DNA from 4 places in the Sodalis sp. RH21 genome. Region 1 is predicted to be linked to each of the others. Evidence: predicted binding sites of a transcription regulator. Region 1 holds the regulator's gene; each other region holds the start of a gene.
The links. Region 1 encodes PurR, which represses purine synthesis genes. Its sites were predicted from a motif close to CANGCAAACGTTTGCNTG; they were not measured.
Positions count from the first base shown of each region.

Region 2: guaB (IMP dehydrogenase) is a predicted target of PurR. The motif match lies at 1,486-1,503, and genes of this name have one in related genera.
Region 3: ACL2XP_RS07645 (NCS2 family permease) is a predicted target of PurR. The motif match lies at 1,664-1,681, and genes of this name have one in related genera.
Region 4: purM (phosphoribosylformylglycinamidine cyclo-ligase) is a predicted target of PurR. The motif match lies at 1,881-1,898, and genes of this name have one in related genera.

Region 1 covers NZ_CP178732.1:2,884,883-2,888,164, forward strand. The annotation lists gene ACL2XP_RS13235 (C40 family peptidase) at 177-1,004, shown strand; gene ACL2XP_RS13240 (YnhF family membrane protein) at 1,190-1,279, opposite strand; gene purR (HTH-type transcriptional repressor PurR) at 1,530-2,546, shown strand; gene cfa (cyclopropane fatty acyl phospholipid synthase) at 3,000-3,282, shown strand, end outside.
Region 2 covers NZ_CP178732.1:1,154,064-1,157,345, forward strand. The annotation lists gene xseA (exodeoxyribonuclease VII large subunit) at 1-1,394, opposite strand, end outside; gene guaB (IMP dehydrogenase) at 1,556-3,019, shown strand; gene guaA (glutamine-hydrolyzing GMP synthase) at 3,143-3,282, shown strand, end outside.
Region 3 covers NZ_CP178732.1:1,669,024-1,672,305, reverse strand. The annotation lists gene ACL2XP_RS07655 (sugar ABC transporter ATP-binding protein) at 1-220, opposite strand, end outside; gene ACL2XP_RS07650 (substrate-binding domain-containing protein) at 231-1,259, opposite strand; gene ACL2XP_RS07645 (NCS2 family permease) at 1,755-3,050, shown strand; gene ACL2XP_RS07640 (DNA-3-methyladenine glycosylase family protein) at 3,169-3,282, opposite strand, start outside.
Region 4 covers NZ_CP178732.1:1,257,748-1,261,029, forward strand. The annotation lists gene pstB (phosphate ABC transporter ATP-binding protein PstB) at 1-138, shown strand, start outside; gene purN (phosphoribosylglycinamide formyltransferase) at 142-780, opposite strand; gene purM (phosphoribosylformylglycinamidine cyclo-ligase) at 780-1,817, opposite strand; gene upp (uracil phosphoribosyltransferase) at 2,050-2,676, shown strand; gene uraA (uracil permease) at 2,733-3,282, shown strand, end outside.

The DNA.
Region 1 (3,282 bases):
AAAAAGTGTTGTATTTAACGCCGCAGTACGCTGATTAATGCAGCAATTACGCGTTTATTCACGTTTATTCACAATATGGAGTGAATTACTGATGCAATAGCGGGATAAATAGCTTAAATTCCTGTGAGGTGTCGATAACCCTCCCTATTTTGGGCCACATAAGGATAGCGTTGATCATGCGTTTATGCTTTACGCTTTTTGTGTTGCTTTTTACCCAGCTGTTTTTCAATCTGGCGCATGCCGCCCCGAATGCCGGCGTCAATGCGGACCAACGGAAATCCCAGGCGACAACGGCCAAGGCCGGTGACAAGCGCAAGCGCAAACCGGTGAAAGTCGCCAAAAAAAGCAAACCCGTTGCGGCTGAAAAAGTCAGCGTGCAAAGCGTCAAAAAAACGAAGGTCCTGGTGGCAGCCAAATCCACCCGGGAAAAAAAAGCGGTTGCCGTACCGGCCGGTCGCAAAATAGCCAAATTCACCCCGCCGAAAAAAGGATATAAAAAGGGGTATGGCCGGCACCGAGCGATTCGCGAACAGGCCGCAGTTGAGCTGGTGGCCAACGACCAGCCGATAAAAATGAGCGACAGCCATAAAAAGCGCTACCAATCGGCCAAGCTCACCGCCATGAATAAACTGATGTCCCAGATGGGTAAACCCTATCGCTGGGGCGGGATGTCGCCCAATACCGGTTTTGACTGTAGCGGGCTGATTTATTACGCGTATAAAGATGTGGTGCGTATCCGTATGCCGCGCACCGCCAATGAGATGTATCATTTGCGCGACGCGGCGCCGGTGAAAAAAGGCGAGCTGGAAAGCGGGGATTTGGTTTTTTTCCATATATCCAATCGCGGCGCGGCGGATCATGTGGGTGTCTATCTGGGGAACGGGCGGTTTATCCAGTCACCGCGCACCGGACGGGATATCCGCATCAGTTATCTCAATGAAGATTATTGGCAGGATCACTATGTGGGCGCCCGCCGCGTTGTAACGCCGAAGAATATCCGCTAGGCGGGACGCTGCCGCTGTTTACCCGTGATGCGTTAATGAAAAAAGGAGCCTTGGCTCCTTTTTTCATTAACATACGGTTTCATTAACATACGGTTTCATTAACATACGGTTTCATTAACGAGCGGTTTCATCACCAAACGGTTTTATAACTAAACGTTTTATCGACTGGTCGCTCGCTAGCCGGCTTAGTTCATTACGGCGGTAAAGCTGAACACGATGATAACCAATAATGAAAAGACCGTGGTGAGTAATGACATTTTCAAATCGCTATCCATGGTTTGCCCTTATCATGTTGCGTGCCTGTGCGGTGGCCAGGGCGTCAATCAGGTGGTCGACGCGCTTTCGTGATAACGCCATTTTGGCACAATCGCCGCAAGAAAGCTCGCCGTTCGGCAGGCCCGGTTAACATTTAACGCTTTCACTTTGCCGCGGGATCAAGGAAAATTACCGGTTATTGTTATTGCGTCGTAAAGTGCTTGCGCCTTCGACAGGTTTTCATTCAGGGCGTTCAGGAGTATTCAAGGCATGGCAACCATAAAAGATGTGGCGAAACGCGCTAACGTATCGACCACCACCGTATCGCACGTGATTAATAAGACCCGTTTCGTAGCGGAAGATACCAAAATCGCCGTGCTGGACGCTATCAAACAATTACATTATTCCCCCAGCGCCGTGGCGCGCAGCCTGAAAATCAACCGTACCAAATCCATCGGTTTATTGGCCAGCACCAGTGAAGCCCCCTACTTTGCCGAAATTATCGAGGCCATAGAACATCACTGTTTCGCCAGGGGCTATACGCTGATTTTATGCAACTCCCATAACGATCTCGACAAACAGCGGGCCTACCTGGCCATGCTGGCGCAAAAGCGCGTCGACGGCCTGCTGGTGATGTGCGCCGAATATCCGGAACCGCTGCTGGATATGTTGGAAGAGTATCAGCATATCCCGATGGTGGTGATGGATTGGGGCGAAGCCCGCCGTGATTTTACCGATACCATTATCGATAATGCCTTTGCCGGGGGCTACATGGCCACGCAATATCTGCTTAAGCGCGGCCACCGGGCCATTGGCGCGATACCCGGCCAGTTGGCCCGCAATACCGGCGGCGGCCGCCATCGCGGATATTTGCACGCCATGGCCGAGGCGGGAATTCCCCTGACCGACCGGTGGATTGTGCAGGGAGATTTCGAACCCGAATCGGGCTATCTCGCCATGAAGCAGATACTGGCGCAGCCGCAGCGTCCCACCGCGGTGTTCTGCGGCGGGGATATCATGGCGATGGGGGCCTTGTGCGCCATTGACGAGTTGGGACTGCGCGTGCCCGATGATATTTCCCTTATCGGCTATGATAATGTTCGCAATTCGTGCTTTTTTTCCCCGGCGCTGACCACGATTCACCAACCCAAAGAAGAGCTGGGCGAGGCGGCGTTAACCATGTTATTGGATCGCATTACCAGTAAACGGGTAGCCGCCAAAAGCATTGAAGTGCATCCCAAACTCGTTGAACGGCGTTCGGTTGCCGACGGTCCTTTCCTGCCCTAGCCTGCCGGCGCCAGGCTTTGTGCGCTGGCGCGCATGTCTTCCCCGCGTTAGCCGCGTTTATCTCCGTACGGCGCCGAACCGACACAATATATTGCAATTCAATATTTTTTTACCAACTGTTATTGTTTCAGAGAGAAATCATTAAGTTATACTATGAAATACATTGCTATGTTAGCTATTGTCTAAACGGAAATGCAGGCTTATACTCAATATCGTTAACAATTATAACGAGTTGTCTTCTATATTTTTGAAAAGCATGTCGTGTTTACAAGCATGGCATCACCCTTTTTATAAAGCACGCGGCTAACAACCAGTCTTAGCTTTACTTTATATTCCTCTGTTTATGGTGGTACTTCAGACACCACGGATAACCGTGGATTCTTATAAAAGCCCGCAGGCATTGGCTTAGCTTTTCCTGACGGGGCATTACAGAATAAAGGTGATGGAGAAGCTATGAGTTCCTCGTGTGTTGAAGACCTGAGCTTTCATGATAACGCTTGGTATCGTATCGTCCATGAATTGCTCGCTGAAGCCGGTGTTGAAATCAATGGCTCAAGGCCTTTTGATATTCGTGTCAAGAACCCGGGTTTTTTTAAGCGGGTACTGCAAGACGGATCGCTGGGATTGGGCGAGAGCTATATGGATGGTTGGTGGGAATGCGATCGGCTGGATGTTTTTTTCCAACGCGTTCTCAGGGCTGGACTGGAAAATAAACTTCCTCATCATTTAAAGGATA
Region 2 (3,282 bases), 1.7 Mb from region 1:
CCGATCACCTGGCTGTCCACCCAGCCATCCGTCAGGCGGGTGGTCAGGGTGTCGCCGGTTTTCACCTGGCGGGTCTGTTTCACCAGGGCGCCCTTGGCGTCGGTGGTGACGCTGAACCCGCGCGCGAGGGTTTTCAGCGGGCTGACCGCTTCCAGTTGGGAACATAACCTGCCGAACGTTTGCTGCTGCTGGTTCAGTTGGCGGTTCATTCCCTGCTGCAATTGATAACGCAGCGCCTGCACCCGTCCCTGCTGATTCAACTGGCCGCCGATGCTTTGCTGTAGCCGATAGCGCAAACTTTGCAATTGCCGCTGCGCCCGGCCGATTTTCGGCAGCGGCGCCTGCTGGTTTAACCGCTGCGTTACGCGCTCATGGCGGCGCTGCGCCAGGCGCAGTTGCCCTTGCAGGCTGTCGTCCAGCCGGCGGCGCAGTTTTATCAGCGCGGTTTGCTGGCGCGCCAGGCGCAGGTGGGGATGCTGCTGTTGCAGGCGATGTTGCAGCCGGGTCAGGTTTTGCAGCCGCTGCGCCAGGTAATAATCCATCGCCATTTCCAGGCGCTGCTGCTGGGACTGGATCTGGCGCACCAGCTCCAGTTGGTTGCGGCTTACCAGTTCCGCCGCGGCCGACGGGGTAGGGGCGCGTAAATCGGCCACGAAATCGGCGATGGTGACATCGGTCTCATGGCCCACGGCGCTGACGATGGGCAGCGCGCTGGCGAAAATAGCCCGGGCGACCCGTTCGTCGTTAAAACTCCATAAATCTTCCAGCGAACCGCCGCCCCGGCCGACGATCAGCACGTCGCATTCGCGGCGGCGGTTGGCGCACTCGATAGCCCGGACGATTTGCAGCGGCGCATCCTGCCCCTGTACCGCGGTGGGGTAAATCACCACCGGCAGCGACGGATCGCGCCGGCGCAAAATATTCAGGATATCGTGCAGCGCCGCGCCGCTGGCGGAGGTAATCACGCCCACCCGGCGGGCCGGGCTCGGCAACGGCTGCTTGTGGCTTTGGTCGAACAGCCCCTCGGCGGATAAAGCCTGTTTCAGCTGCTCGAACTGCTGCTGCAACACCCCGTCGCCGGCGGGCTGCATGCTTTCGGCAATCAGTTGGTAATCGCCGCGCGGTTCATACAGCGTCAGCGCGGCGCGCACCAGCACTTGCTGGCCGTTGCGCGGGGCAAAGGTCGCCCGGCGGTTGCTGTTGCGAAACATGGCGCAGCGTACCTGGGCGCGGTCGTCTTTGAGGGTGAAATACCAGTGGCCGGAGGCGGGCTGCGAGAAATTGGAGATTTCGCCGGTAAGCCACACCTGGCCCATTTCGCCTTCCAGCAGTTCACGCACCGTCTGGTTGAGACGGGAGACGGTAAAAATCAGGGCGGTGGGCGGAGCAGACATGTGAGCCAGATCAACTTCCATAAATAAGGGTTAATCGATTGATATTACTTATCGTGTAGCGGTTATCAAGCACTTTTTTTAAAAAGTGCTGGAGGCAACCGGTTACGTTCTGTATAATGCCACGGCAATATTTTATACATTCATCCTGGTGAGATATTGCTATGCTACGTATCGCTAAAGAAGCTCTAACGTTCGACGATCTCCTCCTGTTACCTGCGCACTCCACGGTTTTGCCCAACACGGCTGAACTCGGAACACAACTCACAAAAAAAATCCGCCTTAATATTCCATTACTTTCCGCCGCTATGGATACGGTGACCGAAGCTCCCCTGGCCATTGCCCTGGCCCAGGAAGGCGGTATCGGTTTTATCCACAAAAACATGCCCATCGAACGCCAGGCCGACGAAGTCAGCCGGGTGAAAAAACACGAAAGCGGCGTGGTTACCGATCCTAAGACGGTAACGCCCGCCACCACGCTATCCCAGGTAAAAGAGCTGACCGCCCGCAACGGGTTCGCCGGCTATCCCGTAGTGACCGACGACAACGAGCTGGTGGGCATCATTACCGGCCGCGACGTGCGTTTTGTTACCGACCTGTCCCAGCCGGTGACCGCGGTGATGACGCCGAAAGAGCGCCTGGTCACCGTCAAAGAGGGTGAAGCCCGCGAAGTCGTGCTGCAAAAAATGCATGAAAAACGCGTGGAAAAAGCCCTGGTGGTCGACGCGCAGTTTCATCTGCTGGGCATGATCACGGTAAAGGACTTCCAGAAAGCGGAGCGCAAACCCAACGCCTGTAAAGACGAGCAGGGCCGTCTGCGGGTCGGCGCCGCGGTAGGCGCCGGCGCCGGCAACGAAGAGCGCATCGACGCGCTGGTGGCCGCCGGGGTGGACGTACTGCTGATCGACTCCTCCCACGGGCATTCCGAAGGGGTGCTGCAACGCATCCGCGAAACCCGCGCCAAATATCCCGACCTGCAAATCATCGGCGGCAACGTGGCCACCGGCGCCGGCGCCGTTGCGCTGGTCGAAGCGGGCGTGAGCGCGGTTAAAGTGGGCATCGGCCCCGGCTCCATTTGCACCACCCGCATCGTGACCGGCGTGGGCGTACCGCAAATCACCGCCATTTCCGACGCGGTCGACGCGCTGGAAGGCACCGGCATTCCGGTTATCGCCGACGGCGGCATCCGTTTCTCCGGCGATATCGCCAAGGCCATCGCCGCCGGCGCCTCCTGCGTCATGGTCGGTTCGCTGTTGGCCGGCACCGAGGAATCCCCCGGCGAGATCGAACTCTACCAGGGCCGTTCGTTTAAATCCTATCGCGGCATGGGCTCCCTGGGCGCCATGTCCAAAGGTTCGTCCGATCGCTATTTCCAGACCGACAACGCCGCCGATAAACTGGTGCCGGAAGGGATCGAAGGCCGGGTCGCCTATAAAGGCCGCCTGAAGGAAATCGTCCATCAGCAAATGGGCGGCCTGCGTTCCTGTATGGGGCTGACCGGCTGTGCTACTATCGACGAACTGCGCACCAAGGCTGAATTTGTCCGCATCAGCGGGGCCGGCATCCAGGAAAGCCACGTCCACGACGTCGCCATTACCAAAGAATCGCCGAACTACCGCATGGGCTAACCTCCCGCCGCCCGGTTCGCGCAGTTCCGGGATGGCCGGTTGCGGGCTGTCCCCGCTTTAACTATGCCCGACCGCGGTCGGGTAGTTTTTTTATTTTGATATCCGCTCTGGAATACGCCCCATATGACTGACAATATTCATAAACATCGCATTCTGATTCTGGATTTCGGCTCGCAGTACACGCAGCTGATTGCCCGCCGTGTCCGCGAGCTTGGCGTCTATTGCGAACTCTGGGCCTGGGATGTGAGCGAAGCGCAAATCCG
Region 3 (3,282 bases), 1.2 Mb from region 1:
GGCGGATCTCCACCGCCCGGCCGTCCACCCAGATACCGCCCGCATCGGGCCGGATAATACCGTCGATGACATTCATCAGCGTGGACTTGCCGGCGCCGTTTTCGCCGGCCAGCGCATGAATCTCGCCGGCGGCCAGCTCAAAGCCGACGTTTTGCAATGCCCGGACGGGGCCGAAGGATTTACAGATCCCGCTGAGCCGCAGCGCAGGTGTTGAAGTCATGGCGGATTCCTTATTCATTGATGCCTTTGGTGCCCCGGCGTTTCAAATAGCCATCCCAGCGGAAATCATCGGCATTATCCTTGGTGACGATGGCAAACCCGTTATCCAGCAACGGGAAGGAAAAAGGATTGGCCCCGGTGCGTTTGGCATCGTTCATCGGATCGATGAGTTCGGGATGGGCCGCCAGGAACAAGGTCATAAACCCCATATAACCCTGTATGCCCTGGTTGGGGTTAATGGCGGCATAGACTTGCCCGGCCTTGATCATATCCAGCACCTTGGCATTTACATCCACCGTAATCACTTTCACCTTGCCGCCGTTTTCCACCACCGCCTGGGCCGCGCCGATGGCGGAGCTGGCTTCCGGCATAAACAGCACCGTCAGGTTGGGATGCGCCTGCAAAATCGACAGCACGGCGTTATACGCCTTGGAGGGGTCCTGGTTGGTTGCCGCCCGCGCCACCAGCTTGATATCCGGATATTGGGTTTTCATTTCATCGATAAAGGAGCTGACCCGCCGGTCGTGATTATCCTGGCCGGGATTTTCCAGCACCGCGTACTCCCCCTTGCCCTGGGTGACCTTACCCATCAAATCCGCCGCGGCACGGCCTTCACGGAAATTATCCGAGGTAATATAGGCTACGCGCTTGCTGTTGGGCGAATCGGCGGCAAAGGTCACCACCGGAATACCGGCTTCGGCCGCCCGGTTGATGGGTTCGATAAACGGGTCCGGGTTCATGGGATGCAAAAAGATCCCGGCCGGTTTTTGCGCCAGCACCTGTTCGAAGCTGGCGAGTTGCTGGTTAACGTCATAAGCCGGCGTACCGCCGTATACGGTTTTACAGCCCAGTTGCTGCGCCGCCTGTTTAAACATTTCGTAGACCGGGAACCAATATTCCACCCCGGTGACCATCACATTCATATAGTAGGTTTCACCGGGCTTACAGCGGAATTGCGGCGTTTTATCCTCAGCGCGGACCACGGAGCCAAATGCCAGCGCCGGGATCAGGCAAGTCAGGGCGATCAGGTGTTTTTTCATTATATTTCCCCGGATAACAGTAGGTTGACCTGGCTCAGCCGCGATGGCGACACTGCTACGGAACCGCGAGCCCGGGAGTCATGTAATTTATTTCTTACTTATGAAATAAATTACATGAGTATGTATAGATAATGTAAAAACAATGATCAACATATGCTTTACTTGCGTTATCAAAAGCGTGAGAGGCGTCAAAAAGCGGAGGCGAAGTGTGAGATTGCGCAAAGTGACCGGCGATTGACCTTTTGCGGGTAAAAACGCGTATGACGGGGCGTTGCCCCATAATGGATAGATATGCACCAAAAGGGTTATATCGCAGCACCAAATCAGTGCAGCCGTTTTTGCCCGCCGCCGATTTATTCCCGCGTTACGATGCACTTTACCTAACTTTACCTATATAATGCGCCCGCGCCATCGTTTGCGTCTGTCGCATCACCGACGGAATAGTGGCATAGCTATTGCTTTGGCTGTGCAGACAACTTCAAAGAGATAACCTCCATGTTAGAAAAAATATTTCATTTAAAAGCTCATCGTACCAACGTACGAACTGAGATTTTGGCAGGGCTGACCACATTTTTGGCAATGGCATATATTCTGTTTGTAAACCCTTCGATCCTGAGCGCCACCGGCATGGATAAAGGTTCGGTGTTTGTCGCGACCTGCCTGGCCGCCGCTATCGGTTCGGCGCTGATGGGCTTTATCGCCAACTACCCCATCGCCCTGGCCCCCGGCATGGGCCTGAATGCGTTTTTCACCTATACCGTGGTGTTGCATATGGGCTACACCTGGCAAATTGCGCTGGGCGCGGTATTTTTATCGGCGTTGATCTTCTTTGCGCTGTCGATTTTCAAAATTCGCGAATGGATTATCACCAGCATTCCGCTGCCGCTGCGATCCGGCATTGCGGCGGGCATCGGCCTATTCCTGGCGATTATCGCCCTGGAAGGCGCCGGTATCGTCGTGGCTAATCCGGCGACCCTGGTAGGCTTGGGCGATCTGGGCAAATCCGGCCCGCTGTTCGCCATGCTGGGTTTTATCATCATCGTGGTGCTGGAAGCCCGCCGGGTGCCCGGCGCGGTGCTGATCGGCATTCTGGCGGTGACGTTCCTGTCCATCGCCCTGGGCTACAGCCAGTTCATCGGCGTGGTGTCCATGCCGCCGTCCATTGCGCCCACCTTCCTCCAGTTGGATATCCGCGGCGCGCTGGATATTTCCCTGGTCAGCGTCGTGTTCGCGTTTCTGTTCGTGGATGTGTTCGATAACTCCGGCACCCTGATAGGCGTCACCAAACGCGCCGGGTTGACCGATGATGCCGGCAATATCCCGCGCATGGGCAAAGCGCTGATCGCCGATAGCGCCGCGGCGCTGTTCGGGTCGTTGCTCGGCACGTCCACCACCACCAGTTATATCGAATCCGCCGCGGGCGTCAGCGCCGGCGGCCGCACCGGTTTGACGGCGATTGTGGTCGGCATCCTATTCCTGGCCAGCCTGTTTTTCGCGCCGCTGGCCTCCAGCGTACCGGCATTCGCCACCGCGCCGGCGTTACTGTTTATCGCGGTCTTGATGACGTCGGGCCTGGCGGAAATTGATTGGAAGGATATCACCGTCGCCGCGCCGGTTACGGTTACCGCCCTGACCATGCCGCTGACCTACTCCATCGCCAACGGCATCGCATTCGGTTTTATCACCTGGACGGTGGTCAAGCTGCTGAGCGGACGGACTCGCGACCTGAATGCGGCCCTGATCATTTTATCGATTTTGTTTGTGATAAAATTGGGCTGGCTGAGCGCCTGACCCCCTCCGGACGATGCCAAATGCCCGTCCGGCGGCAGAGACCCGACACCCCGCCCGCATCGCGCCGGCGGGGTGTTTTTTATCGCCGGGCGCATTGCCGACGAACGGCCGGGAGCGGTTATTCAGCCGCGCCGCCTATCGTCCCGGCGACTATTTTGGCCGCCGGCCGGGCGCTGAATTCGGCGGTGGAATAAGCCCATAAATATAACGACGCGGTGGACCCATACGGCGA
Region 4 (3,282 bases), 1.6 Mb from region 1:
CAGCAGGCCGCGCGGGTATCGGACTATACGGCGTTTATCCATCAGGGGAAGCTGGTGGAATACACCGCCACCGACCGGTTGTTCACCTCTCCCGGGCAGCGCAAAACGGAAGAGTATATCACCGGCCGGTTGCGTTAAGGTTTAGTCCGCGGCGTAACCCCGCGGCGGCAGGGGATGCCCGTCCAGCCAGGCGGCGCCGTCGCGCAGGGCCAGCCGGCCTTCCAGCAGCCAGCCGATGACCAGGGGATAGATGTCGTGCTCCTGGGTTTTGATGCGTCCGATGAGATCGTCCTCGGTATCGCCCGCGAATACCGGCACCTTGGCTTGCAGGATCACCGGGCCGCCGTCCAACTGCTCGGTGACGAAGTGCACCGAGGTGCCGTGTTCGGTATCGCCGTTGGCCAGAACCTGGCGATGGGTATGCAAACCGGGATATAACGGCAGCAGGGAAGGGTGGATATTCAGCATCCTGCCCGCGTAATGCGCCACGAATTGCGGCGACAGGATGCGCATGTAGCCGGCCAGGATGATCCCGTCCGGTTGATGGCCGTCGATCCGCCGCATCAGCGCGTCGTCGAAGGACGCGCGGTCGGGATAATGGCGGGGATTGAGGGCCTGCGCCGGCAGGCCGGCATGGCCTGCGCGCTGCAAGCCATACGCGTCGGCGCGGTTGCTGAATACCGCGGCAATCCGCCCCGGTATTTTCCCCTGCCTGCAGGCGTCGATAACCGCCTGGAGATTGCTGCCCTCGCCCGAAATCAGCACCACGAGCGTTTTCATTAACGGATAATGACCCGTTCAGCACCTGCCAGCGCCTGGATTTCACCCAGTTTCCACGCCGTTTCGCCCAACTCGCCCAATAATGACAATGCCCGGTCGGCGCTGTGCGACGGCACCACCACAACCATACCCACGCCGCAGTTAAAGGTGCGGTACATCTCATGGCTGCTGACATTGCCGGCCTGTTGCAACCAGCCGAACACCGCCGGCCACTGCCAGCTGCTTTCGTCGATCGCCGCCTGGGTATCCGCCGGCAACACCCGCGGAATATTTTCCCAGAAACCGCCGCCGGTAAGGTGGGCGATGGCGTGGATTTCCGTTTGTTCGATCAGTTGCAGCAGCGCCTTGACATAAATCCGGGTCGGTTCCAGCAGGTGATCGGCCAGGGATTTGCCCTCCAGCTGCGTTTGCAACGGGTCGGTCTGGCTGAACTCCAGGATTTTACGCACCAGCGAGTAGCCGTTGGAATGCGGACCGCTGGAGGCCAGGGCCAGCAGGGTATCGCCCGCCCGCACCTTGCTGCCGTCGATGATTTCCGATTTTTCCACCACGCCGACGCAAAAACCGGCCACATCATAATCTTCGCCGTGGTACATGCCGGGCATTTCCGCCGTTTCGCCGCCCACCAGGGCGCAGCCGGACTGCTTGCAGCCCTGCGCGATGCCGGTGATCACCTGGGCCGCGGTATCCACGTCCAGCTTGCCGGTGGCGAAGTAATCCAGGAAGAACAGCGGCTCCGCGCCCTGGACCACCAGATCGTTGACGCACATGGCCACCAAATCGATGCCGATGGTATCGTGACGTTTTAAATCCATCGCCAGACGCAGTTTGGTGCCGACGCCGTCGGTGCCGGAGACCAGGATCGGCTCGCGGTATTTCTGCGGCAGCGCGCACAGCGCACCGAAGCCACCCAGCCCACCCATCACTTCCGGACGTTTGGTCTGTTTCACTACGCCTTTGATACGGTCTACCAATGCGTTGCCGGCATCGATATCCACACCTGCGTCTTTATAGCTGAGAGAGGTTTTATCGGTCACTGCAAGATCCCCACGGAGATGATATGTTGCGGTTGAAATAGGGCGCGGGCAATTCTAACAGCGTGGGCAAACGTTTGCGAGTAGTGTTGTCAAACCTGTCGGGATTTATTATTTGGACTAAATTTTTATAAACCGTTGATCAGGATCAGCTATTTTCATATGGCACGGCAAAAAAAAGGGGTTATAATCTCGCGATTTTTTTGACCGTTCAACGCTACTGGGGAGAATATTAATGAAGATCGTTGAGGTAACACACCCGCTTGTTAAACATAAGCTAGGTTTAATGCGCGAAAATGATATCAGCACCAAGCGTTTTCGTGAATTAGCCTCCGAAGTGGGAAGTTTACTGACCTATGTAGCCACCGCCAATCTCGAAACCGAGAAGGTGACCATCGAGGGCTGGTGCGGCCCGGTGGAAATTGAACAAATCAAAGGCAAGAAAATAACCGTGGTGCCGATTCTGCGCGCCGGGCTGGGCATGATGGACGGGGTGCTGGAAAACGTGCCCAGCGCGCGTATCAGCGTGGTCGGCATGTACCGCAATGAAACCACCCTTGAACCGGTACCCTATTTCCAGAAGCTGGTGTCCAACATCGACGAGCGGATGGCGCTGGTGGTGGACCCCATGCTGGCGACCGGCGGTTCTATGATCGCCACTATCGATTTGCTGAAAAAAGCGGGCTGCAAGAGCATCAAGGTGCTGGTATTGGTGGCTGCGCCCGAGGGCATAGCGGCGCTGGAAAAAGCCCACCCGGATGTGGAACTCTATACCGCTTCCATCGACCAGGGGCTTAACGAGCAAGGCTACATCATGCCGGGCCTCGGCGATGCGGGCGATAAAATATTTGGTACCAAATAAAATAAGCCGGCCATTGGGTCGGCTTTTTTTTTGCTTATTTATCAGAGGAAATAAATATGACCCGTCGCGCCATCGGAGTTGATGAACGCCCGCCGCTGCTGCAAACCATCCCGCTGAGTTTTCAACATTTGTTCGCCATGTTCGGCGCCACGGTGCTGGTGCCCATTTTATTTAAAATCAATCCGGCCACGGTATTGCTGTTCAATGGTATCGGCACCCTGCTGTATCTGTTTATTTGTAAAGGCAAGATTCCGGCGTACCTGGGGTCGAGCTTTGCGTTTATTTCGCCCGTATTGCTGTTGTTGCCGCTGGGGTATGAAGTGGCCTTGGGCGGTTTTATCGCCTGCGGCGCGCTGTTTTGCGTGGTGGCGCTGATCGTGAAGGTCGCCGGTAATAATTGGATTGATGTGGTGTTTCCTCCCGCGGCCATGGGCGCCATTGTGTCGGTCATCGGGCTGGAACTGGCCGGGGTGGCCGCTAATATGGCGGGTTTGCTGCCGACGGAAGGCGCGCCGGTCGCCGGCTCCACGATTATTATTTCGCTGGTGACCTTGGGCGTGACGGTGCTGGGTTCGGTGCTGTTCCGCGGTTTCCTGGCCATTATCC